DNA from 3 places in the Micromonospora sp. CNZ280 genome. Region 1 is predicted to be linked to each of the others. Evidence: riboswitches for the same ligand, from Rfam matches in the RefSeq annotation. Region 1 holds a riboswitch; each other region holds the start of a gene.

Region 1 (10,321 bases):
GCTGCCGGCTCGGCCGCCCGGCCAGCCGTACCGTGGGCGTCTGGGCGATGCTCGCGGCCGTCATCTGCGGGCTGTTCACCGCGGCCGCCGCCACCCGGGTCGCCTGGGAGACCTCCCACCCGCAGCCCGACCGCGCCGAGGCCGCCGCGCTCTTCGCCGAGGTGTTCCCCGGTCACCGGCTCGGCGACGTCGACCCCGCGGCGGCCCTGTTCACCTTCTACAGCCAGCCGCTGCGGCTACGTAACCTCGACCAGGTGCTCTTCCCGGACGGGGGCGAGTACCAGCAGGGCGAGACGGTGTTCACCGCGGCCGGCGCACCGCCCGTGCCCACCGAGCAGACGCTCGCCGACACGCGGCGGCGGCTCGGCGAAGCCGGCTGGCAGCTGTACGAGCCGACGGTCAGCGGGGATTCCGGCTGCACCGACAAATGGTGCGCCTCGGTCGTGCGGTTCACCGAGACCACCGTCCTGGCCCGGCGCGGCGACACCGTACTGCGGGTGACGATCACCTCGCCGCCGCAGGGCGTGAGCAGCTATCTGGTGGTCACCATGAACCGGGCCGCCCCACCGGCGGTGCTGCCCGCCGGCCTGGTCGGTGGCCTGCTCGGCGCCGGTCTCGGCTGGCTGCTCTTCGGGTGGGCGAGCCGGCGTACCGAGGCCGCGCACCCGGCCCGCGGCGCGGTCACCGTCCTGTTCGCGGTGAGCATGTTCCTGTGGTGGTCACCCGTCCTGCTGGCCGTCCCGCACCTGCTCGGCCATCACCTCGACGAGCCGCACCCGACCTGGCACCCGCTGTGGGAGTGGCTCGGGCAGCCCGCGCTCGCGCTGTTCTTCGTGGCCGGCGCGATCTGCGCGCTGCTCGGGCTGGCGCTGGCCGCCCTGCCGCGCCGCGCCGCCGACCCGCTGCCCACCGCCGCGGCGAGCTGACCGCCGGCGGAAACCCGGTGGGCGGCGGCACTCCCGCCTCGTACGCTGCGCCGCGTGGACCAGTCGATGCCGCACACCGTGGACAGCCTCGCGTCGGACCTGCGCGCCCTCGGCTTCGCCGCCGGTGACGTGGTGCTGGTGCACTCGTCGTACCGGAGTCTCGGGTTCGTCGCCGGTGGCACCCAGGCGGTCGTGCAGGCGCTGCTGGCCGCGACCGGCCCCGACGGCACCCTGGTCGTGCCGACCCACACGCCGGACAACACCGACCCGGCCGGCTGGCGGCACCCGCCCGTACCGGCGGCGTGGTGGCCGGTGATCCGGGAGCGGACGCCCGGCTTCGACCCGGCCCGCACGCCCAGCCGGTACATGGGGGTCCTGGCCGAGACGGTCCGCACCTGGCCGGGGGCGCTGCGCAGCGACCACCCGCAGGTCTCCTTCGCCGCCCTCGGCCGGCACGCGGCGGAGGTGGTGTCCGGGCACCCGCTCGACGACGCGCTGGGCGAGCGCTCGCCGCTCGGCGCGGTGTACCGGTTGGCCGGCAAGGTGCTGCTGCTCGGCTGCGGGTACGACTCGAACACCTCACTGCACCTCGCCGAATACCGCCAGGCCGCGCCGCCGCGCGCGGCGACCGGGTCGTCCCTGCGGCAGCCGGACGGGACCAGCCGGTGGACCACCTGGGTCGACGTCGTGACCGACGAGAGCGACTTCGACCGCCTGGGCGCCGACTTCGACGCCACCGGGCAGGTGACGACCGGCCGGGTCGGCGGGGCGACCGCCCGGCTGATGCCGCAGCCCGCCCTGGTCGATCACGCCACCGCCTGGATGGCCGCGCACCGGCACTGACGGTGCGCACCTGATCCGGTCGCCGGCGGGTCAGGCCGACAGGTCGGCGGCGCGGTCCAGCAGGGCGCGCCGCTCGGGCTCCGCCCGGCACATCGCGGCGGCCCGCCGGAACAGCGCCGCCGCCCGCTCGCGGTCCCCCCGGCGGGCGGTCAGCTCGGCCTCGGCCGCCACGGCCGGCGGATAGCCGTCCAGCGCCCCGCCGGCGCGCGCCTCGGCCAGCAGCGTCAACCCGGCCGTCGGCCCGTGCGTGAAACCGTGCGCCACCGCCCGGTTCAGCCCGATCACCGGTGACGGCTGGATCCGGGCGAGTTCGTCGTACGCCCGGGCGATGGCCGGCCAGTCGGTGGCCGCGGCGGAGGCGGCGGTGGCGTGGCACGCGGCGATCCGGGCCTGGAGGGCGTACGGGCCGGCCGGGCGCACCCGGGCCAGGATGTCGACGGCCTCGGCGATCGCCGCGTGGTCCCAGCGGGCCCGGTCCTGCCGGTCGAGGGTGAGCAGGTTGCCGTCGGCGTCGCGCCGGGCGTCCCGGCGGGAATGCTGCAACAGGAAGAGCGCGAGCAGCGCGGCGACCTCGGGCTGGTCCGGCATGAGCCGGACGAGCAGGCGGGCCAGCCGGATCGCCTCGTCGGCGAACGCGGGCTCACCGTCGGCGTCGTAGCCCCGGGTGAAGAGCAGGTAGAGCACCGCGAGGACGCCGGGCAGCCGCTCGGCGAGCATCAGGCCGGTCGGCACCCGGTAGGGGATGCCGGCGGTGGCGATCCGGGTCTTCGCCCGGGTCAGCCGCCGGGTCATCGTCGACTCGCTGACCAGCAGGGCGCGCGCGATGTCGGCGGTCGGTACGCCGCAGACCACGCGCAGCGTCAGCGCCACCCGGGCGTCCAGCGACAGCGCCGGATGGCAGCAGGTGAAGACGAGCCGCAGCCGGTCGTCCACGATCTCGTCCCCGGTCGCGGGCTCCGGGCCGACCGCCCTGGATTCCGGGCCGGCCAGCGTGAGCAGCGCCAACTCGTGCAGCTTGCGGCGTTCGACGGAGGCCCGGCGCAGCACGTCCAGCGCGCGGTTGCGGGCCACCGTCATCAGCCAGCCGCCCGGGTTGGCCGGCACGCCGTCGCCGGGCCAGCGTTCGAGGGCGAGCGCCAGCGCCTCTTGGGCGCAGTCCTCGGCCAGCGTCCAGTCCCCGGTCACCCGGATCAGCGCGGCGACGATCCGGGCGTACGAATCGGCGCAGGCGGCCGCGACGGCCTCCGCCGTCGCGGCCGCCGGTGTGTCAGTCACCCGGCTGGTCGGCCAGGTCGGCGAAGGGTCGCAACTCGATCCGACCCGCCCGGGCCATCGGGTGGCTACGGGCCACCTCGATCGCCTCGTCCAGGTCGGCGCACTCCAGCAGGTCGAAGCCCACGATGACCTCCTTGGTCTCGGCGAACGGACCGTCGGACACCAGCAGTTCGCCGTTACGCACCCGGACGGTGGTGGCCGCCGACGTCTCGGCCAGCACGTCGCCGGTCAGCCGGCGGCCACGGGCGTCGTTCTCGGCCACCCACGCCTCTATGTCGGGCCAGTTCTCCTGGTCGGTGTCCGGCTCGGTGTCGCTGCAGACGAACATCATGTACTTCATCTCGCACTCCCTGGTCAGCGGTCTCAACCAGGGTGACGAACGAGTGGACCGGTTCCGGACCACCCGGGCCAAGAATTTTCCGCCGACGGCGCCCGGGGGTCGCCTGGCGCCGCCGTTGCCGGATGGGGCAAGCTGGGTGGGAACGCGACTGGCGGCACGGGGATGGCACCAACCATCGGGGAGCTCGCCGTGGGAGTCGACCGCCTGGGCACCCACGTTGGGGGAGCCATGCCCATCGCCGACGATACCGTCGTGACCCCGCACACCGCCCGGCTGCTGTCCGGCAAGCCGCTCGCCGACAAGGTCTTCGCCGAGGTGGCCGACCGGGTGTCCCGGCTGCGCCGGGCGGGCGTCGTGCCCGCGCTCGCCACCGTGCTGGCCGGTGACGACGACGCCAGCGCCGGCTACATCCGGATCAAGCAGCGCCAGGCGGCGGAGCTGGACTTCGAGTCGCCGCACACGCACCTGCCGGCGGACGCCACGCAGGAGGACCTGCACCGGGTGATCGCCGGCTACAACGCCGACCCGGGGGTGCACGGGCTGCTCGTGCAGTATCCGGTCCCGGCCCACCTCGACTACGACCGGGCGTTGCAGAGCGTCGACCCGGACAAGGACGTCGACGGGATGCACCCGCTCAACATCGGGCGGCTGGCGCTCGGGCTGCCCGGGCCGCTGCCCTGCACGCCGGCCGGCATCGAGGCGCTGCTGGCCCACTACGAGATCCCGGTCGCCGGGCGCGAGGTGGTCATCCTCGGCCGGGGCGCGACGCTGGGCCGGCCACTGTCGATCATGCTGGCGCAGAAGCGGCCCACCGCCAACGCGGCGGTCACCGTCGTGCACACGGGCGTGCCGGACTGGGACCGCTACACCCGGCGCGCCGACATCCTGGTCGCCGCCGCCGGCGTACCCGGGATCATTCAGCCGGAGCACGTCAAGCCGGGCGCGGTGGTGATCGGGGCCGGCGTCCGCTACGAGGGCCGCCGGCTGCTGCCGGACGTCGACGAGTCGTGCGCCGAGGTGGCCAGCGCGATCACGCCCCGGGTCGGCGGGGTCGGCCCGACCACGGTGGCGATGCTCTTCCGCAACGCCGTCGACGCCGCCGAGCGGCTGAGCGGACGCGCCTGAGCCGCGGAGTCCCCGGCCGGCCGGGCGGACCGCCGGCCGGGGCTCTCGTGCTTGACGCACGCCGATACCTGGGTGTGGACAGTCGTACGGGAGATCGGCCTCGACTGACGCTGACCGCCACCGTGCTGGATTCGCCCGACGCCCGGGAACCGGCCGGCGGGAATCAGTGCCAGTCGCTGATCCGGACGTCGTCCGGCGCCGGCCGGCCGCGCCCGGTCTCCACGAGTTCCTTGAGACTGAGCAGGAACGTCGCCCATTTGGTGCTGCAGTGGTGCATGAATTCGACCGGCTCGCGCCAGCCCTCGTGTCTGAACTGGACGATGGTGTACTCGCCGCGCCGGTCGAGCCGCCAGTCGATCTCGGTGTCGACCCATTCCGCGGGGCCGTCGGTGACCCGCCACCGTACGTGGCCGGCGGGATCGAGCTCCAGTACCTCCATGTCGAAGCCGCCGAGGTCGCCGAACCGGAACGCCAGCTGCCCGCCGACCTCGCTCTTGCCCGTGGTGTCCGTCGTCCACCAACCGGCGATGCCCTCCGGAGTTGCCACCGCCCGGTAGACGTCGTCGAGCGGTGCGACGACGCCGACCCGGTGCAGGATGTCGATCATTTCAGTCTCCTTGGTTGTTGTCGCGACTGCGTTCGACCGCCTCGGCGATCCGCTTGATCCGGCGGAGTCGGGCGTCCCAGGTGGCGCCGACCGCCGACAACTGGGCGACAGCTCGGGCGAGCTGCGCCTCGTCGACCTGGTATCGACGCTCCCGACCGGCCGGCGTGCCGTGCACCAGGCCGACCCGGTCCAGGACGGCCAGGTGCTTCGAGACGGCCTGGCGGGTGACGGGCAGTCGCTCGCTCAGTGACGTGGCCGTGCCCGGCCCTCCGGCGAGCAGAAGGTCGATCATCGTACGTCGGATGGGATCGCCGACCGCCGACCACAGGTCGTCGTCGATCGCCGTGCTCATGCGGTGGCGACCAGCCGCGACACGTACGCGCCGAGCGCCGGGACGTAGTGGTCCCAACCGCTCTCGTGGTCGCGGTACTGCTCCTCGAGGCGGGCGATCTCCCAGCCCATCTCGCGGAACCCGGTCTCCGTCATCCGAACCCGGGTGCCGCTGCCGGTGGGGACCAGGTCGAAGGTGACGAACAGCGAGTTCCCGGCCCGGTCCGGCTCTGAGTAGCACCACCGGAAGGAGAATCGCTTCGGCGGGTCAACCTCGACGACGGCGAGGGCGACGGTCGTCGTCTCGCCGCTGTCCGCGTTGCGCCACACCAGCTCGCCGGGCGCGCCCGCCACCGGCTCGAACCGCGCGTCGTCGGGCCACCACTCCCGCATGTGCTCGGGCCGACTGATCACCTCGAAGACCACTTCGGGTGACGCGTCGACCTGGATGTCGCGCTCGATGGATCCGTACTCCATGTCCGCCAACCTTTCGCAACCTTTGGTTGCGTCAAACCTACACAGCCCACCTCGCGATGCGCAACCTTCGGTTGCATATGCCGTGTCGGGAGTCCGGCAGCCGGCGCCAGGGCGACACCCGGCGCAGCACGCCCGCCGAGCCGAGGGCTGTCGTCGTTTCTGGATCAACCCCGTCCGGGCTGGACCGCGGCCGGAACCACCGGCGGGTTGAGGAGGGCGAACCCCTCCTGTCGGTGGTAGGGGAAGGACGGGTAGGGCGGCGTCGTCGCGCTCGCCGCGTCGAGCCGTGCCACCTGCTCGTCGCTGAGCGACCAACCAATGGCGCCGAGATTCTGGCGAAGCTGGGCCTCGTTCCGGGCGCCGACGACGACGGACGACACGGTCGGGCGTCGCAGCAACCAGTTGAGGGCGATCTGCGGGATGGCCCTGCCGGTCTCCGCCGCGATCTCGTCGAGGACATCGACCACCCGGTAGAGCAGCTCGTCGGGGACCGGCGGGCCGTAGTCGGCGGTCTGGTGCAGGCGACTCTGCGCCGGCAGCGGCGCGCCCCGGCGTACCTTGCCGGTGAGCCGGCCCCAGCCGAGCGGGCTCCAGACCACGGCGCCAACCCCCTGGTCGAGCCCGAGGGGTAGCAGTTCCCATTCGTAGTCGCGCCCGACGAGGGAGTAGTAGACCTGGTGGGCGACGTGGCGGGGGTAGCCGTAGCGTTCGGCGACGGCGAGGGACTTCATCAACTGCCAGCCGGCGAAATTGGAGACGCCGACATACCGGATCTTCCCGGCCCGCACGAGGTCGTCGAGCGTCGAGAGCACCTCCTCGATCGGGTGCCGGCGTCGAAGGCGTGCAGCTGAAAGAGATCGATGTAGTCGGTGCCGAGGCGACGCAGTGCGTCCTCACACGCTCTGATCAGCCGCAGCCGCGAGGAACCGGTGTCGTTGGGTCCGTCGCCCATCGGGAGGCCGCTCTTCGTCGAGAGGATGAGGCCGTCCCGGCGCCCCTTGATCGCCGCGCCCAGCACCTCCTCGGAGGCTCCGTCGGAGTAGACGTCGGCGGTGTCGAACATCGTGACGCCGGCATCCAGGCAGATGTCCACGAGCCGCCGGGCCTCCGGCACGTCCGTGGTGCCCCAGGCTCCGAACAACGGCCCCCGACCGCCGAAGGTGCCGGCGCCGAAGCTCAACACGGGCACCTTGAGGCCGGACGCTCCCAAGCGTCGAAATTCCATGACCGGTCCTTCCCAGGATTCGCAGCAGCAGCGTCTAACGAAACTATGGTTCCGTTAGATGCTTGGCTACGATAGCAGCGACCCACCCTTAACGAAACTGGAGGCCCGTTATGGGTGCTGACGAGGCGCCGGCCGGGACACTGCGGCCCGGCGGACGGACCGCGCGGGTACGGCAAGCGGTGCTACGGGCCACCGGAGACGTACTCGCGGAGAAGGGCTTCAGTCACCTCGACCTGGCCGAGGTCGCCGAACGTGCCGGCGTCGGCAAGACGACCGTCTACCGCCGCTGGGGCTCGGCCGCCGGACTGGTGGCCGAGCTGCTGGTGGAGATGGCCGAGGAATCACTGCCCCGAACCGACACCGGGTCGCTCGTCGGCGACCTGCGGGCGAACGCCCGACTCGTGCAACGCACCCTGACCGACCCACGTCAGGGACCGCTCTTCAAGGCGGTGATCGCGGCCGCCGGCTGCGACGAGCGGACCGCGGAGGCCCTCCGCCGGTTCTATGACACGCGCCTACGGGAGTGGACGCCCTGCGTGCAGCGGGCCCTCGATCGCGGCGAGGTGCCCGCTGGCACCGACGCCCGCGAGGTGATCCGCGCCGTGTCCGCTCCGCTCTACCATCGCCTGCTGCTCAGCGGCGACCCACTCGACGAGACCGCCGCGGACCGCGCCGCCGAGGCCGCCGCAACCGCCGCGCGGGCCGGTGCGTACGTCATGCCAGCGGAGAGGCCCGCCAGTTCGGCAACGGACCACCTGCCCTGACCGGAGGTCGAGGGCTCTCCATCCGCTACGAGGCATCGTCAGCGACGCCAGAACTGGCGTGGTGCGAACCCCTCCCGTCGCAGCCAGTGCTCGGTGTAGACGATCCGCTCCGCTTCGATGACCACGAGTGTGTCCTCGGGCGGCTCGGACAGTGGTCGCCCGCGCTCCGCGTGCTCGTTCTCCCAGCGGAACGCCGTCCAGTAGTGCGCGCGGTCCGGATGCCGCGGTTCCAACACCCTGGCGGTCCCGAACAGTTGGGCGCCGCGGCTGCTGGCCAGCCCGACCAGCGGCGCGAAGATGCCGACCGAGACGCGCGGGTCGGCGGCGATGTTGCGCATCTTCGGCGAACGCGGCGCCGCGGTGAAGAGCACCGCGAAGCCGAGCGGGTAGTAGCGCACCGGGGTGGCCAGGGGGCCGTCCGGGCCCGTGGTCGCGAGCACACACATGTTCTGCGACGACAGCAGGTTGAGAATGCGTTCTTCCAGCCGCTCGCGGTCGAGCCGCTTGGTCGGCACCGGCCCGGACAGCCACGGATTCGTCAATGGCATGCGGCGTCCTCGACCATGGCGAGCACCCTACCCACAGCACCCCATCTGCCCGGCAGGCTGGTCACGTCCCGCATCGGCTCGGGTCATCGGTGGGTTGTGCCAGACGTGCGCCCGGGACGACCTCTTGAGGCGCCGGGCGGCTGCTGCAGCAGGGTGGGCAGGTCACGAAGAGTGGCGAACGCCGGCCCTACCCAGCTCGGGTCGGTGTCGTTGTGCTCCGTGGTCCGGAGCACGGTCATACCGACCGCTGCCGCACCGGCCAGTTCACCGTCCGCGCCGTCGCCGACGAAGACGCACGCTGCCGGCGCGACCCCCAGCAACTCGGCGGCCGTCCGGTAGATCGCCGGGTCCGGTTTGGCCAGCCCGACCTCGCAGGAGAAGACCGCGACGTCGAAGCGGCGGGCGAGTGGGCTCTGCGGCCACGCCTCGGCGGTCTCCGAGGTCGCGTTGCTGACGAGTGCCAGCGGGTGACCGTCGTCGCGCAGCGCGTCGAGCACGTCCAGGGTGGCGGTCGAGACCGAACCCAGCACCCGGCGCGCGAGGGATCGTCGATGGGCGGCGGCGCGCGTCACCTGCTCGTCGGTCGGGGTGCCGCCGAGCCGTCCGGCGAGGATGCGTACGGTCTCCGCCACGTCCCACCGGACGAGCCGGTCACGCCAGGTGGCGTGGTACGCGGCGACCAGCGCGGCCGGATCCACCCCGACCATGAGCGCCATCTCACCGACCACCCGGTCGCGCTCGTCGTCGGCACCGTGAACCAGGGTGTGGAAGAGGTCGAAGATCACGGGCCGGGACATGGGGAAAATCCTACTGAGATCATCGCCGGCAGTTCCGAGCCTGCGGGTCGCGGACGGCCACTGTCAGCTTGGGGATCAGACAAGATCGGCTGGCCTGCCGGGTCCGCTGAGCCGGGTGGTCGACGGGTGCCGTCGTGGTCATGATCGGGCGATGGAACCACTCACGTGCCACGGCTTGATCGCTCCCATGGCCGAGAGGACAGGCAGCGCTTCCCGGCACCGTTGTCCTGCGAGCCCCAGTTCGGAAAGCTTGCTCAAGGGGTCGTGATGCCCGAAGGTGGTGGGAGATCACCAACCGCCCGTTCGGAGCCGCCGAACCCAGCAACATCGAAGGCCCTGGCGGGACTGTCGTCCTGGCCAGGGCCATTCGCGTGGAGCGGGTAACGGGAATCGAACCCGCACTGTCAGCCTTGAATGCCCTCCGTCGACACCGGCTTATGGCCCGTGGATGGCCCAGCCTGCCCCACCCGTCAAGGTGAAACGCGAACCGGGGCCACCCCGTAGAGGCAGCCCCGGCACCGGCAACTCAGTTGAGTCGATCGGTCCAGGCAGTGCCGAGGATCACCTGGTACGCGCTGATCCTTACCGGCGAGAGGGTTAGCCGCTCGTAAGCGAGCAGTTCGCCCGTGTTCGGGTCGAAGATCAGCAGGGACTGCGTGTTGTGCTCGCGGTCGTCGAAGGTGATGGCTACACCCTTCCGGCCGACCCGATCGGTCACCTGGCCCCGCCACAGGAACCCAGGCACATCGGCGAGGACCCGCAAGATCTCAGCTCGCGTCTGACGCGGAACGACATACCGCCTGTACACCATGCTGACTTCCTTGCTGACCGCGCCGCCGCCCAGCCTGGCCTTGAGCAGGTCGGTCAGCTGTGCTCGATCTGACGGTAGCGGCGCGAGGTCCGACGGCGGTAGGGGAATGACGTCAGGCGCGGGGGTGGCGGAGGCGGCAGCCTTCGGCGTGAGGTTCCGCTGCCAGTAGTCTCGGGACTCCTGGTCCGGATACTGCGGCTCAAGCTGGGTCGTGATCTGCTGACCGGTCCCGTCGGCCGGCTGCCAGACCTTG
Region 2 (10,321 bases), on a different contig from region 1:
AGGACCCGATCGCGCTCGGCGTGCCGGACTGGTGGTTCAAGCGCACCGACGGCAAGAAGGTCAAGCCGTCGGTCGAGGGCTTCCTCTTCCCGGACACCTACGAGATCCCGCCGAAGGCCACCGCGGAGAGCATCCTCAAGCTGATGGTGGAGAACTTCCTCACCGTCACCGGGCAGATGGAGTTCGCCGACCGGGTGCAGAAGGAGCGCGGCGGGATCAGCCCGTACGAGGCGCTGATCGTCGCGTCGCTGGCCCAGGCGGAGGCGGGTAACAAGGACGACCTGGGCAAGGTTGCCAGGGTGGCCTACAACCGGGTGTTCGGCGAGTTCGACTGCAACTGCCTGGAGATGGACGTCACGGTCAACTATTACCTGGAGCTGACCGGCCAGGAGACCAAGACGTCCAAGGAGATGACCGCCGCCGACCTGGACAACCCGAAAAACCCGTACAACCGCAAGCTCAAGGGTCTGGTGCCGACGCCGATCAACAACCCGGGCAAGCAGGCCCTGGAGGGTGCGATGGACCCGCCGGCGGGCAAGTGGCTCTTCTTCGTGGCGATCGACGACAAGGGCCACTCCGCCTTCGCCGAGACGTACGCGGAGCACGAGCGCAACATGGCCAAGGCCCGGGAGGCCGGGATCATCTGATGGCGCAGCGACGGGCGGCGGTGCTCGGCAAGCCGATCGCGCACTCGCTCTCCCCGGTGATCCACAACGCCGGCTACGCGGCGGCCGGGCTGACCGGGTGGTCGTACGACCGGATCGAGTGCGCCGCCGCGGAGCTGCCGGACCTGGTCGCCGGCCTGGGCCCGGAGTGGGCCGGGTTGTCGGTGACCATGCCGGGCAAGGAGGCGGCGCTCGCGGTGGCCGTGGCCGCCTCGCCGGTCGCCGCCGCCGTGGGCGCGGCCAACACGCTGGTCCGCCGCCCGGACGGCTCGTGGTACGCGGACAACACCGACGTCGGCGGCATGGTGGAGGTGCTCGCCGGAGCCGGTGTGCGCGCGGGCGCCACGGTGACGGTGCTCGGCGCGGGTGGCACCGCCCGCGCGGCGCTCGCCGCGGCGGCCCGCCTGGCTGCCCGCGAGGTGACCGTGGTGGCCCGCCGGGCGGCGGCGGTCGAGGAGTTGCGCCCGGTGGCCCAGGCGGTGGGCGTCCCGCTGACCGGCGCGGCCTGGGCCGACGCCGCCGACCGCTGCCGCGCCGACGTGGTGGTCTCGACCGTGCCGAAGGGGGCTGCCGACCCGCTCGCCGGCGCGGTGGCCTGGCGGGCCGGCACCGTGCTCTTCGACGCGCTCTACGACCCGTGGCCGACGCCGCTGGCCGCCGCGGCGGGCGCGGCCGGCTGCCGGATCGTCTCCGGGCTCGACCTGCTGCTGGCCCAGGCGATCGGCCAGTTCGAGCAGTTCACCGGCGTCCCGGCGCCCCGCGACGCGATGGCCGCCGCGCTCGCAGCAGCAACATCGGCGGGTGCCGGATAGATGGTCGCCACCGAGGACATCGAAGACGTCCCGGTGGCGATTCCCACCGTGCCGCCGCCCGTCTTGCCCGATCAGTACGCGCAGCTGGGGGAGTTCATGATGCGAATCTTGTCGACCACCTCGCCGCGGATGTGGGCATTCCCGCGATCCGGGGGTAGGCAGTAGGGCGACCCGTTGGTGTAGTGCAGGAGAGCGCCATCGTCGTTCCGGGAGTTCCAGACCGCGTACGAGCCCCGCCCCGTTCGATGATCATAGGCTGGCGCCGATCGACCTAACTGATCCCTCTGTGTTGGGTCAATGACGTTCGGCAACGGACTGAGGGTGCTGTTGCGATATGCGGTCATCCCTTAGCTGTCGGGTAAGTCGCGCTTAGAGTGATGAGCCGCAGGCTGACCGGTGCGGCCACGCCGTCCTGGCGGAACTAGATTCTGTCTCGCGGATCTTGGGTCCCGCTTCGTTGAGCGGGTATGGCTCGCCGAGATCCGAGCGACGCCGAGTTGGCTGTGCCGGAGCTGTTGCTGCCCGGCGCAACCTGCTGGACCGGCGCCTGCGGGTGGTTGCACCGGCTCGGCGAGCCCAGCTGGCCCGCCCATCATGGCTCCTCGCCCACGACGTCCTCGCCCGACACCGGGTCGACGAGATACACCTGCTCCCCGGCCCGCGGGTCGCGGGCGTGCAGCACGTGGAAGAGCGGGGACGTCGGGCCGCCGAAATCCACCACGGTGGCTCCGGCGCCCAGTACCGCGCGCTCCCACCGCGGCGGCGCGGTGAAGTCGATGCGGGTGACCACGCCGGGCGTCACCCACACCGGTATGCCCCGCAGCAGGCCAGACATCTGCAAATGGAAGTGACCGCACAGGATCGCCTGGACGTCGGTGCCCTGTACCGCATCGGCCAGATCATCGGCGTTTCGCAGGCCCACGGTGTCCATGATCGGGGAGGTGGGCACGGCGATCGGCGGGTGGTGCAGCACGAGCACCGTGCCCGCCGCAGCGGGTTCGGCCAGCACGTCACGCAGCCAGGCCAGCTGGGCCGGGTCGACATGCCCGTGCACCTGGCCGGGCACGAGACTGTCCAGTGTGATCACACGCAGCCCAGCAACGCTGCTGAGGGCGGCACGTTCGCCGGACGCGCCCGCCATGGTCGCGCCGACGTCGGTGCCGTCGGCGGCCAGGTGCCCGGAGCCAAGAGTGGCCGCGAACGCCTCACGGGTGTCGTGGTTGCCCGTGCAGTAGACATGCGGGATGCCCCGCTCCGCGCAGAACCGGCCCACCTGCTCGCGCACGCCCGCGCAGCCTTCGGCGGAGCCGTCGTCGGCGATGTCGCCGCTCACGACGACCAGATCCACTTCCGGCACGAAGCGCGCGTCGTACAGGATGCGCGCCAGCGCTGCGGAGGCATCGACGTCAGGGCTGTTCAGGTGGGTGTCGGACAGGTGCAGGATCCGGTGGTGGACGGTCACGGGCGCGTCTCCTCGTCTCATCGACAAGGGCACCCAGGCGGTCGACGCCCCGACCTTCACTCCCCGGTGGTCGCCCACCCGCGCCAGTCGTGTGTGCACAACCTACGCCCGACGATGATCGCGCGACAATCGCATTGCCTGGATCGGCTGCTCCTCCTCGCCTGGGAGTCCCGGATCTTCTCCGCCGGCGCCGTGCTGACCTGGCGGGATGTCTACAGTGGCCGGCACGACGCGACGATCGACGCGATCGCCGGCCGGATCCGGGCCACCGGGGTGCCGGTCTTCCTCGGCTTCGACCACGAGCCGGAGGACGAACCGGCCAAGGGGAGCGACGCGGACTTCGTCCGGGCCTGGCGGCACGTGCACGACCGGTTCGCGGCGGCCGGCGCGGACAACGCGTTCTGGGTGTGGACGATGATGGGCTGGTCCGGCCACCGTCACCGCTACGCCGGCCTCTACCCAGGCGACCGCTACGTCGACTGGGTGGCCTACGACCCGTACAACTTCCACGTCTGCAACGGCAGCACGGTGTGGAAGAGCCCGAGCACCACGGTCGGAAGCTTCTACCGCTGGCTGGACGAGCACGGCATCGGCGCCGGCAAGCCGCGGATGCTCGCCGAGTTCGGCACCAACTTCGACACCGCCGACCCGGCGGCCAAGCGGCGCTGGTTCGAGGAGTTCCCGGCGGCGCTCAAGGCGCACCCGAAGATCAAGGCGGCGGTCTACTTCAACTCGGCGGGGATGACGACCCGGTCGAGCAGTTGTGACATGACGATGAACCACGACGCCGCGGCGCTGGCCGGGTTCGCCCGGGCCGGGCAGGACGCCTACCTGCGGCAGGCGACCGGAGGCGCTCGCTGACCCTGGGTGTCGAGGTGATGACGTAAGGTGGCACTGAGGTTCTCCGCATTCCGGCCGCGCTCGTGCTGCGTCACCTTGGCGACACGATGGCCAACCAATCGGCGGATATCGCCCACTGTGTTCGTGGGGTCACGCTACGTGGGTTGTCATCCACCTTGGAGGCGTCGCGTGCCCACACTCCCGCTCCGCCGGCGTTCCGTCGGTGTCCGCGCCCGGGCCGGGATGGTCGCGCTGGCCGTCGTCGCCGCCGTGCTGGCCGCGCCTGCCGCCGCGTCCGCCACCGTGGTGCCGGCGCCCGCGCCGGCGACCCTGGTCTCGACCAATCCCGCCGACCTCACCCCCCACGCCCGCGACGGCGAGACCCGCGCCTTCGCGCAGGTCGGCTCGATGGTCTACGTCGGCGGCAGCTTCACCCAGATCCGGCGGACCGCCGGCGCGGCGTGGACCACCCAGCGCTACCTCTTCGCGTACGACCGGAGCACCGGGGCGATCTCGACCAGCTTCCTGCCCATGCTCGACGGCGCGGTCAACGCGCTGGTCGCCGGGCCGGGCGGCACGCTGGTCGTCGGCGGCGCCTTCAAGACGGTCAACGGCGTGAGCCGCCGCAACCTGGTGGCGCTCAACCCGAGCACCGGGGCGATCGTGGGCGGCTGGGAGGGGCGCTCCGACGGCGGCACGGTGCGCGACCTCGCGCTGCGCGGCAACTGGCTCTACGTCGCGGGCGCGTTCAACTGGCTCAACGGCACCGCGCACGCCGGGCTCGGCCGGCTCGACGCCACCACCGGCGCGATCGACCCGACCTTCACCGTCGACGCCACCGTCGGCCGGCACGGCACCGCGTCGTACGTGTGGACCATCGACGTCACCCCGGACGGTGGGACCCTCGCCGTCGGCGGCAACTTCACCCTGGTCGACGGCCTGCCCCGCAACCAACTGGCCCTGGTGGGCCTCGCCGGCACCCCGAGCGTGCTGGACTGGAGCACCGACAAGTTCGCACCGCCGTGCGCGGCGCCGGCCACGTTCGTGCACTACGTGCAGGACGTCCGGTTCGGCGCCGACGGCGGCTGGTTCGTGGTCGGCACGAACGGCGGCGCCGGCTGGCCGGCCGCGTACTGTGACGCGCTGGTCCGCTTCGAGACCGCCGCCCGGGGCGGCGGCCAGCTGGCCACCTGGGTCGACTTCACCGGCAACGACACCATCACCTCGGTGGAGGTGGCGGACGGCGTGATCTACCTGGGCGGGCACTTCCGCTGGCTGAACAACCCGAACGCCAGCGACCGGGCCGGCGACGGCGCGATCGACCGGCTGGGCGTCGCCGCGGTCAGCCCGGCCACCGGCCTGCCGCTGAACTGGAACCCGCGGCGCAGCGGCGGCGCGTCGATGCCCCCCGGCACCAGCACCTGGGGCTCGGCGGTCCCGGTGCTCTGGCGGGGCAGCGACGGGCTCTACTTCGGGCAGAACTCGGACGCGATGGGCGAGGAGTACCACGGCCGGCTGGGCATGTTCCCGCTCGCCGGCGGGCGCGCCGTCACGCCGAAGAACCCGCCGACCGCGACCACCGGCAACCTCTACCTCGGCACCGGCGCCGGCGTGCTGGCCCGGGTGCCGTTCGACGGCACCTCGGTCGGCGCCCCGGCCACGGTGCGCCAACCGAACTACACCGCCGCCGGCGCGACCTGGCGGGTGGCCGACCGGATCTACTGGTCGCACGCGGTGGCCGGAACCCCCACCGGCAGCCGCATCGACGTCTCGATGTTCACCGGTGGCGCCATCGGCGTGCCGTGGGAGGCGTCCGGCTACAACGACTGGTTCACCCCGGCGGCGATGACCGGAGCGTTCTTCCTCGACGGCCGGCTCTACTACACCCGGGCCGGCGCCGACGCGCTCTACTACCGGTACTTCGAGATCGACGGCAACTACCTGGGCGCCACCGAGTTCAACCTGCCCACCACCGGGGTGACCTGGTCGGCGGTGCGGGGGATGGCCTGGGTCGGCGGCCGGATCGTCTACGGCGCCACCGACGGGACGCTGCGCGGCGTCCCGTTCGACCCGGCGGCCGCGCCGGTGGTCGACGGTACGGCGGCGACCGTGATCGCCACGCCGTCGCCGGGGCCGACCTGGTCGACCCCGTCGATGTTCTTCTCCGTGCAGTAGTGGCTACGGTTCGTGACGGAAAATCGGTAGATTGTGCGCGTCGGGCCGGTGGATCCACTGTGACCGGTCCCGGCGAGGGGAGGAGGGCCGGTGGTCGGCGCGAGCGGCATCCGCCGGGGGCTCCTGGTGCGGACGGTCTTCGGGGTCAAGCGCGGCTGGTACCGGCTGCGCTATCCGGGGCTGACCCTCGGGCGGGGCGTGGAGATCCGCGGCCGGATCCGGCTGCGCCGGGGGGTGCGGGTCAGCATCGGCGACCGCACCCGGCTGAACAAACTGGTCCGGTTCGCCGGCCCCGGCGAGGTCCGGGTCGGCGTCGACTGCCTGCTCAACGCGACCTGGATCGGCGCCTGGAGTTCGGTCACCATCGGCGACCGGTGCCTGCTGTCGAACTGCGAACTGCTGGACAGCGACTTCCACAACCTGTCCCCGGAGCTGCGGCACGACCCGCCGACCCCGGCCACCCGCGCCCCGATCGTGGTCGAGGAGAACGTCTGGATCGGCTCGCGCGCGCTGGTGCTCAAGGGCGTACGGATCGGCCGGGACAGCGTGGTGGGCGCGGCGACGGTGGTCCGTGCGGACGTGCCGCCGCGGATGGTGGTGGTCGGCAACCCCCAACAGATGGTGAAGAAGTTCGATGGCTGACGCTTCCGGCGGTCCCTGGTCCGGCGACGCCGCGGGCGGCCCGCCGCCCGCCCGCGCGGTCACCCTGACCGACCTGCTCCGCGTGCCGCTGCACCGGTTCCGGCTGGTGGCCGTGGTGGCCGCGGTCGGCCTGCTGGCCACCGCGGGGTACCTGCTCCTGGTCCCGGCCGCGGTGACCGCCAACGCGGTGGTGGCGGTCCGGCCGGTTGTCACCGACGCCTTCACCCCCAGCGGTGCCGCCGCCGACCGGGCGGTCAACATGAACGTGGAGAGCGGCATCGCCACCGGCACCGAGGTGGTTCAGCGGCTGGCCGACGCCGGCGGCCGGGACCCGCGCGAGGTGCGCGACGCGCTGGAGGTGGAGGTGCCCACCGGCGGGCAGATCCTGCGCTTCGGCTACCGCGCGTCCGATCCCCGGCAGGCGGTGGAGAGCGCCAACCTCGCCGCCCGGACCTACCTCGACGTGCGTCGCGCCATGTACGAGAAGCAGCGCGCGGAGATGCTGCGCTCGTACGACGACAGCATCGCCCGGGTCGCCGCCCAGCAGAGCGCCCTGCAGAAGCGGATCGGCGGCGCCCGGGACGGCGCGGTCGACGCCGCGGTGGCCGAACTGGCCGGGATCAACAACCAGCTCACCCAGCTCAACTCGGCGCGTACCGAGATCGCGGCGGTGGACGTCAACCCCGGCTGGGTCACCCGGACCGCCGACCGGACGCTGGTCTCGGCGACCGGGCACGGGCCCCTCCACCTGCTCGCCGGGCTGCTCGGCGGCCTGCTCGCCGGGGTGGTGCTGACGTACGTCCGGGAGTCGGCGGACCGCCGGGTCCGGTCGGTGGCCGAGGTGCGGGACGCCACCGGACTGCCGCTGCTCGGCACCGTCCGGCGCCGCCACCCGCGCGCCGGGCGGGCGGTCGACGCTGACGTGCGGTACGTGGCGATGGCCGTCGCCGAGCGGGTGCGCCAGCCCGCCCGGGTCGCGCTGCTGACACCCCGGGAGGACGCCACTGCGCTCACCGCCGGCCTGGCGGTGGCACTGGCCGCCGGGGGGCGGGAGGTCTTCGTGGCGGACGATCACGGCCGCGCCGAGCGGTTGCGCGGCGCCGTGCTGGCCGACCGGGGACGGCTGCCGGTCGGCGTCGACCCGACCCGCCCGGTGGTACCCCGGCCCCGCCCCGGCGGCTCGGCGAGCGGCGGAGACAACCCGCCGGCCCCGGCGCGGCGGCCGTCGCCACACCCGGCCGGCGCGCGCCCGTCCACCGAGACCGACGCCACGCTGACCCTGCCCCGGTTGGCGGCCAGCACCGGCAACGGCCGGGCCCCGGACGCCGACGCGGTGCCGGTGGGCGCCGGCAGCGTGCGGTTCGGCACCTGGCGGCAGTGCGCCGGCCACGGGCTGGTGCTGTACAACGCGCCACCCGCCGAGTCCGACGAGCGGGGGGTCGCGGTGGCCCGGCAGGGCACCGCCGTGGTGGTGGTCGAGCGGGACCGCACCCGCCAGAGCGACCTGCGCCGGCTCGCGGAACGGCTGCGCGCCGCCGGGGTCACCCCGCTGGGGTTCGTGCTGACCCGCAACGGCCGGGGCTGAGCGTGCCGCTCACCCGCGCCCCGGCGACCACCGAACCGGCCGGCGACGGCCCGGACGCGGCACCGGCGCCGCCGCCCGTCCCGCCGCCGCCCCGGCTGCCCCGCTGGCCGCTGGCGGCGATGTTCGGCCTGGTGCCGCTCTGGTGGCTGGCCGGCGCCTTCTACCTGGGCTGGCCGCTGCTCGGTGCGCTGCTGTTCGCGCTGCTGCTGACCCGGGGCCGGGTCCCGCTGCCGCCGGCCACCGGGCTCTGGCTGCTCTTCCTGGGATTCGTCGTGGTGAGCGCGACCCAGTTGCCGTCCGGCTCCGCGCTGCTCACCTTCGGCCTGCGGCTGGCCTTCTACCTCACCGCGCTGGTGGTCGGCGGCTACGTGTACGCCGTGGCGCGGGAGCGCCCCGACCAGGCGGCCGTGCTGGTGCCGCTCTGCGCGTTCTGGCTCGGGCTGGTGGCGCTGGGCTGGTTGAGCGTGCTCGCGCCGCGGTTCGCGCTGACCACCCCGACCGAGGTGCTGCTGCCCGCCGGGATCGCCGGCAACCCGTTCATCCAGGACATGGTCCACCTGACCACGGCCGAGTACAGCGCCCGGTCGCTGGACCCGATCTACCGGCCGGCGGCGCCGTTCGCGTACACCAACAACTACGGCAGCGCGTACGCGATGACGTTGCCCTGCGTGGTGGCCTTCACCATGCTGCGGCGCCGGGGCGTGCTGCGGTGGGTGCTGGTCGCCTCGCTGCCGGTGTCGCTGGCGCCGGCGTTCCTCACCCTCAACCGGGCGATGTTCCTCAGCCTCGGGGTGGGGCTCGCGGTGCTCGGCGTGCGGGCCAGCCTGCGCGGCAACCCGCGGGTGGTCGCCTCGCTCGCCGGGGTGGTGGTGATCGGCGCGCTCGCCACCCTGGTCATCCCGATCGCCGACCTGATCGACAAGCGGGTCGCGGCCAGCGACACGAACACCGACCGGCTCGCGCTCTACGCCGAGGTGATCCGGCGGATCCAGGACTCGCCGTGGCTCGGTTACGGCGCGCCGGTCAACGCCGACACGGTCACCGCCGCCGCCCCGGTGGGCAGTCAGGGCCAACTGTGGCTGGTGCTGTTCAGCCACGGCGTCCCGGCGCTGCTGTGCTTCCTGGCCTGGTTCGTGGTCGTCGCGGTGACCTGCGCCCGGGCCACCTCGGCGGCCGGCCAGTGGCTGGCCGTGGTGCCCGTGGTCTGCCTGGTGCAGATCCCGTTCTACGGCATGGCCAACCAGAACCTCGCCGTCGCCTTCTTTGCCATCTCGTTCGCCCTGGCGCTCGCCGAGCGGGAACGGTCGGCCGGTACCGTCCGCCGGGCGTGGCCGGGCCGGCGCGCGACGGCGGTGCCGGGATGACCGCCACCACCCGCCCCGGCCCGGCGCCGCCAGCCGGCGCCGACCGTACGGCGGAGACCCGGCGCAGCGCGCGCAGCGGGGCCGCCGGGCTGGCCGGCGCGGCCACCAGCGGGCTGTTCGGCTTCGTCCTGGCCGTGGTGATCACCCGCGGCTACGGCACCACGGGCTCCGGAGCCTTCTTCGCCGCGATCGGCGTGGTCACCGTCGCGGCGTCGGTCTGCACCCTCGGCGCGGAGACCGGGCTGATGTGGGCGCTGCCTCGGCGGCGCGCCGGCGCCGGGGGTGACGCGGCCCGGCTGCTCCCGGTGGCCCTGGTCCCGCCGCTGCTGGCGGCGACCGCCGTCGCGGTGGCCGGGGTGCTCGCGTCGGGTCCGCTGGCGCCCCGGCTGCTGGGCCCCGGCGCCGCCGCCGGGCCGCTGCTCGCGGTCACCTTCGCCGCCGTGCCGGTGGTCGCGGCGATGACCTTGCTGCTCGCCACGCTGCGCTGCGTACGCCCCGTCCGGGCGTACGTCGGGGTGCAGTTCCTCCTGCTCCCGATGGCCCGCCCGGCGCTGGTCGGCGCGGCGGCGCTGACCGGCGCCGGCCTGCTCGCCGGCATGTCCGGCTGGCTGCTGCCGGCCGCCGCGGCCCTGCTGGTCTGCCTGGCGCTGGTCGCCGGTCCGCTCGGGGTGGGGCGCGGCGCGCGGCTGCGGCCCGACCCGGGCGACTGGCGGGTGTTCTGGCGGTTCGCGTTGCCCCGCGCCGCCTCCGCCGCGATCGACGCCGGCAGCATGTGG
Region 3 (10,321 bases), on a different contig from region 1:
TGTGCGGCTCCATCCGGTAGGTGTGCGCCTCCACCAGGAACGGCCCGTTGCCGGCCCGGGCGTGCGCCACCGCGCGGGTGAGCACGGCGAGCACGGCGACCGGGTCGTTGCCGTCGACCTGCTCGCTGGCCACGCCGTAGCCGACACCCTTGTACGCCAGCGACGGGGCGGCGGTCTGCCGGGACAGCGGGACGCTGATCGCGTACCGGTTGTTCTGCACGAAGTAGACCACCGGCGCCTTGAACACGGCGGCGAAGTTGATCCCCTCGTGGAAGTCGCCCTCGCTGGTGGCGCCGTCGCCGATGAAGGCCAGTGCCACGGTGTCCCGCCCCTGGTACGCCTCGCCGTAGGCAAGCCCGGCGGCGTGCACGCACTGGGTGGCCAGCGGGGTGCACTGCGGCGCGGTGCGCCGGGCGGCCGGGTCGTACCCGCAGTGCCAGTCGCCGCGCAGCAGGGTGAGCACCTCGACCGGGTCGAGCCCGCGGGAGACCAGCGCCATCGACTCGCGGTAGGTCGGGAAGACCCAGTCGGTGTCGCGCAGCGCCAGCATCGCGCCGACCTGGCAGGCCTCCTGGCCCCGGGAGGACGGGTAGACGGCCAGCCGGCCCTGCTTGGTCAGGGCGGTGGCCTGGACGTCGAACCGGCGGCCGATCACCATCCGGCGGTACAGCTCGGCCAGCGCCTCGGCGGGCGGCTCGGGGTAGTCGGCGGGGGCGGGCAGCGGCGTGCCGGCCGGGTCGAGCAGGCGTACCGGCTCGGCGGCCGGCAGCAGCCCACGGGCCGGGTCGGGCGGGGTGGTCGACCGGCGGGTGGATGCCCTGCGGACCGCCTGGGGTGTGGTCGTCACGGCGGGGACCTCCTGGACGTGTGGTGGGCCTATGCTCCTGCTGTCGGATGATTGACTCAAGATCCGCGGCAATTGCGGGACAGATGGCAGGTGGGAGGCGTCACGGTGAGCCAGGAATCCGGGCCGGGGGTGGACTCGACGGCCGGAACGGGACGATCGGCCCGCCCGCTCGACGAGGTGGACCGCCGGATCCTGGACGAGCTGGTCCGGGACGGGCGCACCTCGGTGCGCACGCTGGCCGAGCGGGTGCACGTCTCGCGCACCAACGCCTACGCCCGGGTGGAGCGGCTGCTGCGCGACGGGGTGGTCACCGGCTTCCGGGCGCGGGTGGCGCCGGAGGCCGCCGGGCTGGGCACCTCGGCGTACATCGCGCTGAAGATCGAGCAGAACACCTGGCGGGAGGTCTCGGCGGAGCTGGCCCGGGTGCGCTACATCGAGCACGCGGCGCTGCTCGGCGGCGACCACGACGTGCTGGCGCTGGTCCGCGCGCCGGACAACGCCACCCTGCGGGACGTGGTGCTCAACCGGGTGCAGAGCATCGCCGGGGTGCTGTCCACCCGCACCTGGCTGGTCTTCGAGGAGTTCGACGGCGAGCGCAGCCCCTGGGCGTGAGCCGGCGTCAGCGTTCGGGCGGCGCCTCCAGGCCCTCCCGGTCGGCCAGCTCCAGCAGCGGCTCCAGGGAGAACCGCCGCTCGTCCAGGCCGGCGTGCGGGTCGCCGCGCTCGGCGAACCGGGCCGGCATCGACGGCACGTCGAAGTCCTCCGGCCGCGCGTCGTCCAGCTCCGACCAGTCCAGCGGCGCGGAGACCAGCGCCCGAGGGGTGGGCCGGATGGAGTACGCCGAGGCCATGGTGTGGTCTCGGGACATCTGGTTGTAGTCGACGAAGACCGGGCGGTCCCGTTGCTCGCGCCACCAGGTGGTGGTGACCAGCTCCGGCAGCCGGCGTTGCATCTCGCGGCCCAGCGCGAGCACCGCCCGCCGGCAGTCGCCGAAGCTCCACCGGGGCTCGACGGAGAGGTAGATGTGCAGGCCCCGCCCGCCGGTGGTCTTCGGGTAGCCGGTCAGGCCCAGCTCGTCGAGGAACGCCCGCACCTCGCGGGCCACCGGCACCACCTGGTCGAAGCCCACCCCGGGCATCGGGTCGAGGTCGATCCGGAGCTGGTCGGGGCGCTCCACGTCGGCGGCGGAGACCGGCCACGGGTGGAACCGGAGGGTGCCGAGGTTGGCCGCCCAGATCACCACCGCCAGTTCGCTCGGCGCGACCTCGTCGGCCGTCCGGCCACTGGGGAAGGTGATGTGCGCGGTGCGGACCCAGTCGGGCGCGCCCGCGGGCAGCCGCTTCTGATAGAAGGCGTCACCGCGGTTGTCCTGCCGGGTGCCGATCTTCGCGCCCGGGAAGACGCCGCGCGGCCACCGCTCCAGCATGGTGGGGCGGTCCCGCAGCGCGCGCAGGATGCCGTCGCCGACGGCCAGGTAGTAGCGCACCACGTCGAGCTTGGTCAGCCCGAGTTCGGGGAAGTAGGGCTTGTCCGGACTGGAGACGCGGACGACCCGCTCCCCCACCTTGATCTCCTCGGCCGCCGTCGCCACGCCTCACACGGTAGCGGCGACCGGCCGGGCCCGGGGGCAGCGCGCCGAGCGCGGCTCGGCTCAGGCGACGAGCATGACGCCGACGACCACCAGCGGCAGGCCGACGAAGAGGAAGACGCCGACGCCGGTGAGCACCCGCCCACCGCCGCCGGTCTCCTGCTCGGGCGCGAGCCCGAAGGTGGACCGGGCGCCGAGCATGCCGACCCGGCTCAGCGTCAGGTCGCCGGTCACCCCGAGCAGGGCGCCGACGACCACGAGCGCGATGCCGAAGCGGGTGACGAAGTCGCCGCCGGCGACCGCGACCCAGATGCCCGCCGCGGCCGCGACCACCACCAGGGCGATCACGAACAGCACCAGCGCCTCGCGCAGACCACGCACGACCGTCATCGCCGACCCCACCTCCGTCTCCCGGCGCCGCCGCCCGGGACGGCCATTGTGCACGGTGCGGACGCCGTGCCGCTGCCCCGGACACGGAGTGTGGTCAGCGGCGGCGCGGGCCGGCGACCGGGCGCCCGTCACCAGGGCGGTCCGGACGCGCGGGAGCGACCGGGCCACGGAGGCCCGGCCGGGATGACGGCGGCGGGTCGGGCACGCGGAACCTGGCCCGGGCACGCGGAAGCCGGCTGAGCGCGCGGGACCGGGCCGGGCACGCCGAGGCCGGGCCGGGGTGACCGGCCCGGCCGCCGTCCGGTGTCAGCGACCTTCCTTCTGCAGGCGGCTCACCAGCATCTGCTTGCCCTGGTCGCCCGCCTTGCGGTTGTTCTCCTGGATCTTGCGGAACCAGGTGGCGAGTTCCGTGTCGCCCCGGGCATCCGCGTCCGCGATGTACGTCTCCATCCGGTACACGTGCTCGAGCGACATCTGCAAGGCGTGGATGAGGTCGTAGTTCTTGTCCCTCACCGGGCTCATCTGTTCCTTGGTCATGGTCGCCACGGCGCAACCTCCCCTGTCGGTCATCGTGGAGCCAGCGTTTACCCGGCCGTGCCGGGTTCACGCCCGCCGCCGGCCGACGATGAGCAGTCCCGGAGATCGCACCGAACGGGGCGACCACGCCCCGGCCGCCACGCCGACCGGCGGCCAGCCGACCACCGGCCGGGCCGCCGGCACCGGCGATTAGCCGCCAGCACGCCCGGGTACGGGTGGCCCCATGGACCTGGCAGCGCTCTGGATCGTCCGGCACGGCGAGAGCACGGCGAACGTGGCGGCGGGCGCGGCCGAGCGGTCCGGCGCCGAGCTGATCGACCGGACCCACCGGGACGCCGACGTGCCGCTCTCGGCCACCGGCGAGGAGCAGGCCCGGGCCACCGGCCGCTGGCTGGCCGGGCTCCCCGCGTCGCGCCGGCCCGACCTGGCGGTGGTGTCGCCGTACCTGCGCGCGGTACGCACCGCCGAACTGGCGCTGGCCGGCACCGACATCCCGGTCAGCCAGGACGAGCGGCTGCGCGACCGGGAGCTGGGCATCCTCGACGGGCTCACCGGCCACGGGGTGCGCCAACGGCTGCCGGAGGAGGCGGCCCGCCGGGCGCGGCTCGGCAAGTTCTACTACCGGCCGCCGGGCGGCGAGTCCTGGACGGACGTGGCGCTGCGGCTGCGTACCCTCCTCGGCGACCTGCGCCGCGACCACCCGGGCCGGCGGGTGCTGCTCTTCGGCCACGACGCGCTGGTCTTCCTCACCCGCTACCTGGTCGAGCAGCTCACCGAGGCGGAGCTGATGGGGCTGACCCAGGGGCAGGTCATCGCCAACTGCTCGATCACCGGCTGGTCCGCCGACGAGCACGGCCGGCTGACCCTCGACGTGTTCAACGACGTCGCCCACCTGCGCCAGCAGGGCGCGCCGCCGACCCGGGAGAACGAGGTCCATGCCGAACCGGTCTGACGCCGCGGTGATCACCCCACGGCTGCTGCGGGACTGGGCGCTGCCGTACCGACCGGCGGCAAGCAGGCCCGGGGCACGGTGCTGGTGGTGGGCGGCTCGCGGGTCACCCCGGAGCGGCTGGTCCCCCGGTTCGGCCGGATCGGGTTCCTCGCCCGCGAGCTGCTCGACGAGATCCCGCACACCCTCGCCACCGTCTGACACCTTTTGTCCGCCTGAGCGGGTGTGTGTAACGCCACAACGGCTTCCGGCGCTGGTTGCACAGAGGCAAGCATCCTGCCTGCCTCTCGCCGGTCCGCGCTCCACCCGGGGCGCGTCAACCGGCGGGTAACGGCCCCTGGGAGTCTGTGTGAAGAACCTCCGTCGCAAGACACTGGCCGCCGCGTCCGCCCTGACGCTCGGCGTCGGTCTGGCCGTCACCGGCGGGCTCGCGCCCGCCGCGGCGGCCGCCGGCCCGGACACCACGTTCCTGGTGCTCGCGCCGCAGGGCGCGAAGACCGACAAGGCGGCGGCCCGGGTGGCTGCCGCCAAGGGCACCGTGGTGGCCAGCTACGACCAGATCGGCGTGCTCGTCGTCCGCTCGACCAACCCCGACTTCGCCACCGACGTGGCGGGCGCGGGCGTCGAGTCGGTGGCGTCCACCGCCGGCCTGGGCACCGCCCTCGACGAGGGCGAGACCGTCGAGGTGGCCGCGGCCGACGCCGTGACCGCCGCCGCGGATCCGACCACGGAGCCGCTCTTCGGTCAGCAGTGGGACATGCCGATGATCGGCGTCCCGCAGGCCCACGCGATCAACGCCGGCAGCGCCGACGTGGTGGTGGGCGTGCTGGACAGCGGCATCTCCAGCAGTCACCCGGACCTGGCCAGCCAGATCGCCAAGGACAAGAGCGCGTCCTGCCTCGGCGGTGTCGTCGACACCACCGAGTCGGCCTGGAACCCGACCACCTCCGACCACGGCACCCACGTGGCCGGCACCATCGCCGCCGCGGTCAACGGCGTCGGGGTGACCGGGGTCGCTCCGGGGGTGAAGGTGGCCGCCGTCAAGGTCGTCAACAACGACGGCTACATCTTCCCGGAGGCCGCGGTCTGCGGGTTCCTCTGGGCGGCCGAGCACGGCATGCGGGTCACGAACAACAGCTACTACATCGACCCGTGGGAGCTGAACTGCCGCAACGACGCCCGGCAGCGTCCGGTGTGGCAGGCCGTGCAGCGGGCCATCCGTTACTCGCAGAGCAAGGGCGTGCTGCACGTGGCGTCCGCGGGTAACTCCAACTACGACCTCGCGCACAAGATCACCGACACCGGCAGCCCGAACAACGGGACGCCGGAGGTCCGCGAGGACCTCACCAGCGCCTGCCTCGTCCTGCCGGGCGAGGCGCCGGGCGTGGTGACCGTGTCGGCGGTCGGCCCGACCGGGGAGAAGAGCTACTACTCCTCGTACGGCCAGGGCGTGGTCGAGGTGACGGCGCCGGGCGGCGACACCCGGTTCCGCACCGAAGGTGCCCGGTCGACGATCACCGACGCCATCCTGTCGACCACCTTCAACACCGCCACCCGCACCAACGGGTGGGGGTACAAGCAGGGCACCTCGATGTCCGGCCCGCACGCCGCCGGCGTGGCCGCGCTGGCCCTGTCCGCCCACCCGGGCATGACGGCGGGCCAGCTCAGCTCGTTCCTGCAGGGGACGGCCGAGGCGAAGTCCTGCCCGCAGGGGGTCTACAACCCGGTGCCGCTCTTCCCGACCGGTCCGAACGTGTACGACGCCACCTGCTCCGGCGGGGAACGCAACTCGTTCTACGGCGCCGGCATGGTCAGCGCCTACAACGTGGTGCGCTGAGGCGACAGCACGACCAGTGGTGGGGCCCGGCGGTGATCCGCCGGGCCCCACCCGCTCTGGGGGGACACCAGTTTCCGCAGCTCACCCCCGGGGTACCGGACGATCATCCGGCGAACCTAGGAGGTCACCCGGCGTCCACCGATGCCATCGTCCTGCTCAAGGAGGACCACAAGGAGATGCGCCGCCTGGTCAAGGCCTTCCAGGAGAACGTGCTGCACCACGTCGAGGAGGAGGAGCAGGAGTGGTTCCCGAAGGTGCGCGAGGCGCTCGGCCGTAAGCAGCGGCAGGAGATCGGCGAGCGGATGATCGAGCTGCGTGGCGGGCCCCGGCGGGTCGGGGCCCGTCGTCATGCCGGGGGCGCCGGCAGGATCCGCCGCGGCCGCCCCGGCGGTACGGTGCGCTGCCGCCACTCCCTTGGATAGCCCAGCGAGACCTCCTCGAACCGGACACCGTCGTGCCAGGTGGTCCGGGGGATGTGCAGGTGCCCGTAGACCACCGCGGCGGCGTCGAAGCGCAGGTGCCAGTCGGCGGTGGCCTCGGTGCCACACCACTGGGCGAAGATCGGGTAGCGCAGGATCCGGGTCGGCTCGCGGACCAGCGGGTAGTGGTTGACCAGCACGGTGGGCAGCGCCGGCTGCCGCTCGGCCAGCCGCTGCCGGGTCTGCTCGACCCGGGCCGCGCACCAGTGCGCCCGGCTCGGGTACGGGTCGGGGTGCAGCAGGAACTCGTCGGTGCAGACCACCCCGGTCCGGTACGCCTCGGCCAGCGCCGCCTCGCGGGTGTCGAACCCGTCCGGCAGCCAACTGTGGTCGTAGAGCAGGAACAGCGGCGCCACCAGCACCGGCCCGCCCTCGCCGCGCCACACCGGGTACGGGTCCTCCGGGGTGAGCACGCCCAGCCGCCGGCAGATCGCCACCAGGTGCTGGTAGCGCTCCAGCCCGCGCAGCGTCACCGGGTCGTTCGGCGGGGACCACAGCTCGTGGTTGCCGGGCGCCCAGACCACCCGCGCGAAGCGGCGCGCCAGCAGCCCGAGCGCCCACTCGACGTCGGCCACGGTGTCGGCCACGTCCCCGGCGACGAGCAGCCAGTCGTGCGGCGAGTCGGCGTGCAGGCCTTCGACGATCGCCCGGTTCTCCCGGTGGCCGACGTGCAGGTCGCTGATGGCGAGCAGGCTGCCGCCCGTGCTCCCGTCGGCCACCATGCGTCGATCCTATTGATCGCCAACCCCCACCGCGAGCCCGCGCCCGCCGGCACCCGGCTTGACGGAGGTGGACCGGGGTGGCGGGTCGCCGACCCGGTAGGATCAGCCCGGGCCGTGACTGGCGCGTGGGGATGGAGCACCATCGGGAAGCGGTCCCGTCATGAGGACGCATGCCGAGCGCCTGGGCCTTCCGCACGTCACCTGGAGGTCGCATGTCGTCGCTGAACGCCGAATCCACCGCTTTCCGCAGCGCCCTCGAGGTGATCCGCGCGGTCGAACCGCGGGTCGCCGACGCCATCGGGGCGGAACTGGTCGACCAGCGCGAGTCGCTGAAGCTGATCGCGAGCGAGAACTACGCCTCCCCGGCCACGCTGCTGGCGATGGGGAACTGGTTCAGCGACAAGTACGCCGAGGGCACCGTCGGCCGCCGGTTCTACGCCGGCTGCCAGAACGTCGACACCGTGGAGGCGCTCGCCGCCGAGCACGCCCGGGAGCTGTTCGGCGCCGCGCACGCGTACGTGCAGCCGCACTCCGGCATCGACGCCAACCTGGTCGCGTTCTGGGCCATCCTGGCCGACCGGATCGAGTCCCCGGCCTTGCAGAGGGCGCAGGTCCGGCAGGTCAACGAGCTCACCGAGACGGACTGGTTCGCGCTCCGCCGCGAGCTGGGCAACCAGCGGATGCTGGGCATGTCGCTGGACGCCGGTGGGCACCTCACCCACGGCTTCCGGCCGAACATCTCCGGCAAGATGTTCGACCAGCGTAGCTACGGCACCGACCCGGCCACCGGTTTGATCGACTACGACCGGGTCGCCGAGGCGGCCCGTGAGTTCAAGCCGCTGATCCTGGTCGCCGGCTACTCGGCGTACCCGCGGAAGGTCAACTTCCGGATCATGCGGGAGATCGCCGACTCGGTCGGCGCCACCTTCATGGTCGACATGGCCCACTTCGCCGGCCTGGTCGCCGGCAAGGTGTTCACCGGCGACTTCGACCCGGTGCCGCACGCCCACATCGTCACCACCACCACGCACAAGTCGCTGCGCGGCCCGCGCGGCGGCCTGGTGCTCTGCCAGCCGGAGCTGGCCGACCAGGTGGACCGGGGCTGCCCGATGGTGCTCGGCGGCCCGCTGCCGCACGTGATGGCCGCCAAGGCGGTCGCCCTGGCCGAGGCACGCCGTCCCGACTTCGCCGACTACGCCCAGCGCATCGTGGCCAACGCGCAGGCCCTCGCCGAGGGGCTGCTGCGCCGCGGCGGCAAGCTGGTCACCGGCGGCACCGACAACCACCTGGTGCTGATCGACGTCTCCGGCTACGGCCTGACCGGCCGGCAGGCCGAGCAGGCGCTGCTCGACTCGGGCATCGTCACCAACCGCAACTCGGTGCCGCAGGACCCGAACGGCGCCTGGTACACCTCCGGCATCCGGATCGGCACCCCGGCGCTCACCACCCGGGGGCTGGGCATCGCCGAGATGGACCAGACCGCCGAGCTGATCCACACCGTGCTGAGCCAGACCACGCCGGGCAGCAACGCCGACGGCACCCCGTCGAAGGCCAAGTACCTGCTCGACCCGGCCGTCGCCGACAAGGTCAGCCGGCAGGCCACCGAACTGCTCACCGGCTTCCCCCTCTACCCCACCGTCGACCTGACCTGACCCGCACCGTCCCCGACGACCCGCCCGGCCCCGCCGCGCGGGGCGTCGCCGGCGGGGTGGGGTCAGCGGGGGCGGTTGCGGAGGGCGCGGAGGCGGTGGAGGGTGTCGGTGCCGCCGCGGCCGAAGTGGTCGTGCAGGGCGCGGTACTCGGCGTACAGCTCGTCGTAGACCGCCGCACGGGCCGGATCCGGGTGCCAGGTCTCCCGGTGGGGGGCGCCCATCGCCGCCGAGGCGGCCGGCACGTCGGGGTACGCCCCGGCGGCCACCGCCGCGTGGATCGCCGCGCCCAGCGCCGCCGGGTGCGCCGAGTCGACCACGTGCAGCGGCCGGCGCAGCACGTCGGCGTAGATCCGCAGCAGCAGCCGGTTGCCGGTCAGCCCGCCGGCCACGGTCAGCTCGTCGACCCGCACCCCGGCGTCCTCGAACGCGGCGACCACGGTCCGCGCCCCGAACGCGGTCGACTCCAGCAACGCCCGCCAGATCTCCTCCGGCCGGGTGGCCAGGGTCAGCCCGACCAGCACCCCGCTCAGCTCGTGGTCCATCAGCACCGAACGGTTGCCGCTGTGCCAGTCCAGCGCGAGCAGGCCGTGCCCGCCGACCGGCTGTTCGGCGGCGAGTGAGTCGAGCAGCTGGTACGGGGTCATCCCCAGGTCGCGGGCCCGCTCGGCGTACGACGCGGGCAGCGCGGTGGCGGCGTACCAGGCGAAGATGTCGCCGACCCCGCTCTGCCCGGCCTCGTAGCCCCACGCGCCGGTGGTGACACCGCCGTCGACCACGCCGCACACCCCGGGCACCTCGTGGCAGGCGTCCGCGTTCATGATCAGGCAGGTGGAGGTGCCGAGCACCGCGAGCATCCGGCCCGGCTCGACCGAGCGGGCCGCCGCGGCGGTGACGTGCGCGTCGATGGCGCCGACGGCCACCGCGACGCCCACCGGCAGGCCGGTCCAGCCGGCCGCCTCCGGGGTGAGCCCGCCGGCCCGGGCGCCCAGCGGCGCGAGCGGACCGTCGACGCGGGGCAGCAGCCCGTCCAGCCGCGGGTGCACGGCGCGGAGGAACTCCGCCGACGGGTACCGGCCGTCCTGGCGCAGCCCCTTGTAGCCGGCGGCCGAGACGTTGCGGGTCTCCCGGCCGCAGAGCTGCCAGACGATCCAGTCGGCCGCCTCGACCCAGCGCTCCGCCAGGTCGAAGACCTCCGGGTCCTCCTCCAGCAGCTCCAGCGCCTTGGCCAACTGCCACTCCGCCGAGACCCGGCCGCCGTAGCGGGCCAGCCAGCGCTCGCCCCGCGCGGCTGCCAGGGCGTTGATCCGGTCGGCCTGTCGC

The links. A riboswitch is a leader RNA that binds a small molecule or an ion and turns the genes downstream of it on or off. The one in region 1 is predicted to bind ZMP and ZTP.
Region 2: linked by a shared signal. The riboswitch ahead of FHX32_RS31875 (metallophosphoesterase) and the one ahead of FHX32_RS09995 (bifunctional 5,10-methylenetetrahydrofolate dehydrogenase/5,10-methenyltetrahydrofolate cyclohydrolase) in region 1 are both predicted to bind ZMP and ZTP.
Region 3: linked by a shared signal. The riboswitch ahead of FHX32_RS28075 (glycine hydroxymethyltransferase) and the one ahead of FHX32_RS09995 (bifunctional 5,10-methylenetetrahydrofolate dehydrogenase/5,10-methenyltetrahydrofolate cyclohydrolase) in region 1 are both predicted to bind ZMP and ZTP.

Annotation. Positions count from the first base shown of each region.
Region 1 is NZ_JAAOYP010000001.1:2,096,028-2,106,348, reverse strand. It holds gene FHX32_RS10015 (hypothetical protein) at 1-926, shown strand, start outside; gene FHX32_RS10010 (AAC(3) family N-acetyltransferase) at 981-1,769, shown strand; gene FHX32_RS10005 (sigma-70 family RNA polymerase sigma factor) at 1,800-3,044, opposite strand; gene FHX32_RS10000 (YciI family protein) at 3,037-3,384, opposite strand; ZMP/ZTP riboswitch at 3,519-3,601, shown strand; gene FHX32_RS09995 (bifunctional 5,10-methylenetetrahydrofolate dehydrogenase/5,10-methenyltetrahydrofolate cyclohydrolase) at 3,637-4,509, shown strand; gene FHX32_RS09990 (SRPBCC family protein) at 4,673-5,116, opposite strand; gene FHX32_RS09985 (metalloregulator ArsR/SmtB family transcription factor) at 5,118-5,468, opposite strand; gene FHX32_RS09980 (SRPBCC family protein) at 5,465-5,923, opposite strand; partial or broken gene FHX32_RS09975 (aldo/keto reductase) at 6,088-7,148, opposite strand; gene FHX32_RS09970 (TetR/AcrR family transcriptional regulator) at 7,259-7,912, shown strand; gene FHX32_RS09965 (pyridoxamine 5'-phosphate oxidase family protein) at 7,951-8,460, opposite strand; gene FHX32_RS09960 (HAD family hydrolase) at 8,544-9,257, opposite strand; gene FHX32_RS09955 (CU044_5270 family protein) at 9,784-10,321, opposite strand, start outside.
Region 2 is NZ_JAAOYP010000005.1:258,733-269,053, forward strand. It holds gene mltG (endolytic transglycosylase MltG) at 1-647, shown strand, start outside; gene FHX32_RS31870 (shikimate dehydrogenase) at 647-1,477, shown strand; gene FHX32_RS31875 (metallophosphoesterase) at 2,070-2,939, opposite strand; ZMP/ZTP riboswitch at 2,964-3,040, opposite strand; gene FHX32_RS31880 (glycoside hydrolase family 26 protein) at 3,054-3,800, shown strand; gene FHX32_RS31885 (hypothetical protein) at 4,023-5,954, shown strand; gene FHX32_RS31890 (acyltransferase) at 6,045-6,596, shown strand; gene FHX32_RS31895 (CpsD/CapB family tyrosine-protein kinase) at 6,589-8,181, shown strand; gene FHX32_RS31900 (O-antigen ligase family protein) at 8,184-9,545, shown strand; gene FHX32_RS31905 (lipopolysaccharide biosynthesis protein) at 9,542-10,321, shown strand, end outside.
Region 3 is NZ_JAAOYP010000004.1:190,439-200,759, forward strand. It holds gene pdhA (pyruvate dehydrogenase (acetyl-transferring) E1 component subunit alpha) at 1-880, opposite strand, end outside; gene FHX32_RS28030 (Lrp/AsnC family transcriptional regulator) at 953-1,459, shown strand; gene FHX32_RS28035 (non-homologous end-joining DNA ligase LigD) at 1,467-2,438, opposite strand; gene FHX32_RS28040 (hypothetical protein) at 2,499-2,825, opposite strand; gene FHX32_RS28045 (hypothetical protein) at 3,132-3,362, opposite strand; gene FHX32_RS28050 (histidine phosphatase family protein) at 3,586-4,314, shown strand; gene FHX32_RS28060 (S8 family serine peptidase) at 4,661-6,148, shown strand; gene FHX32_RS35465 (hypothetical protein) at 6,325-6,570, shown strand; gene FHX32_RS28070 (metallophosphoesterase family protein) at 6,495-7,349, opposite strand; ZMP/ZTP riboswitch at 7,454-7,543, shown strand; gene FHX32_RS28075 (glycine hydroxymethyltransferase) at 7,562-9,001, shown strand; gene FHX32_RS28080 (ribulokinase) at 9,064-10,321, opposite strand, start outside.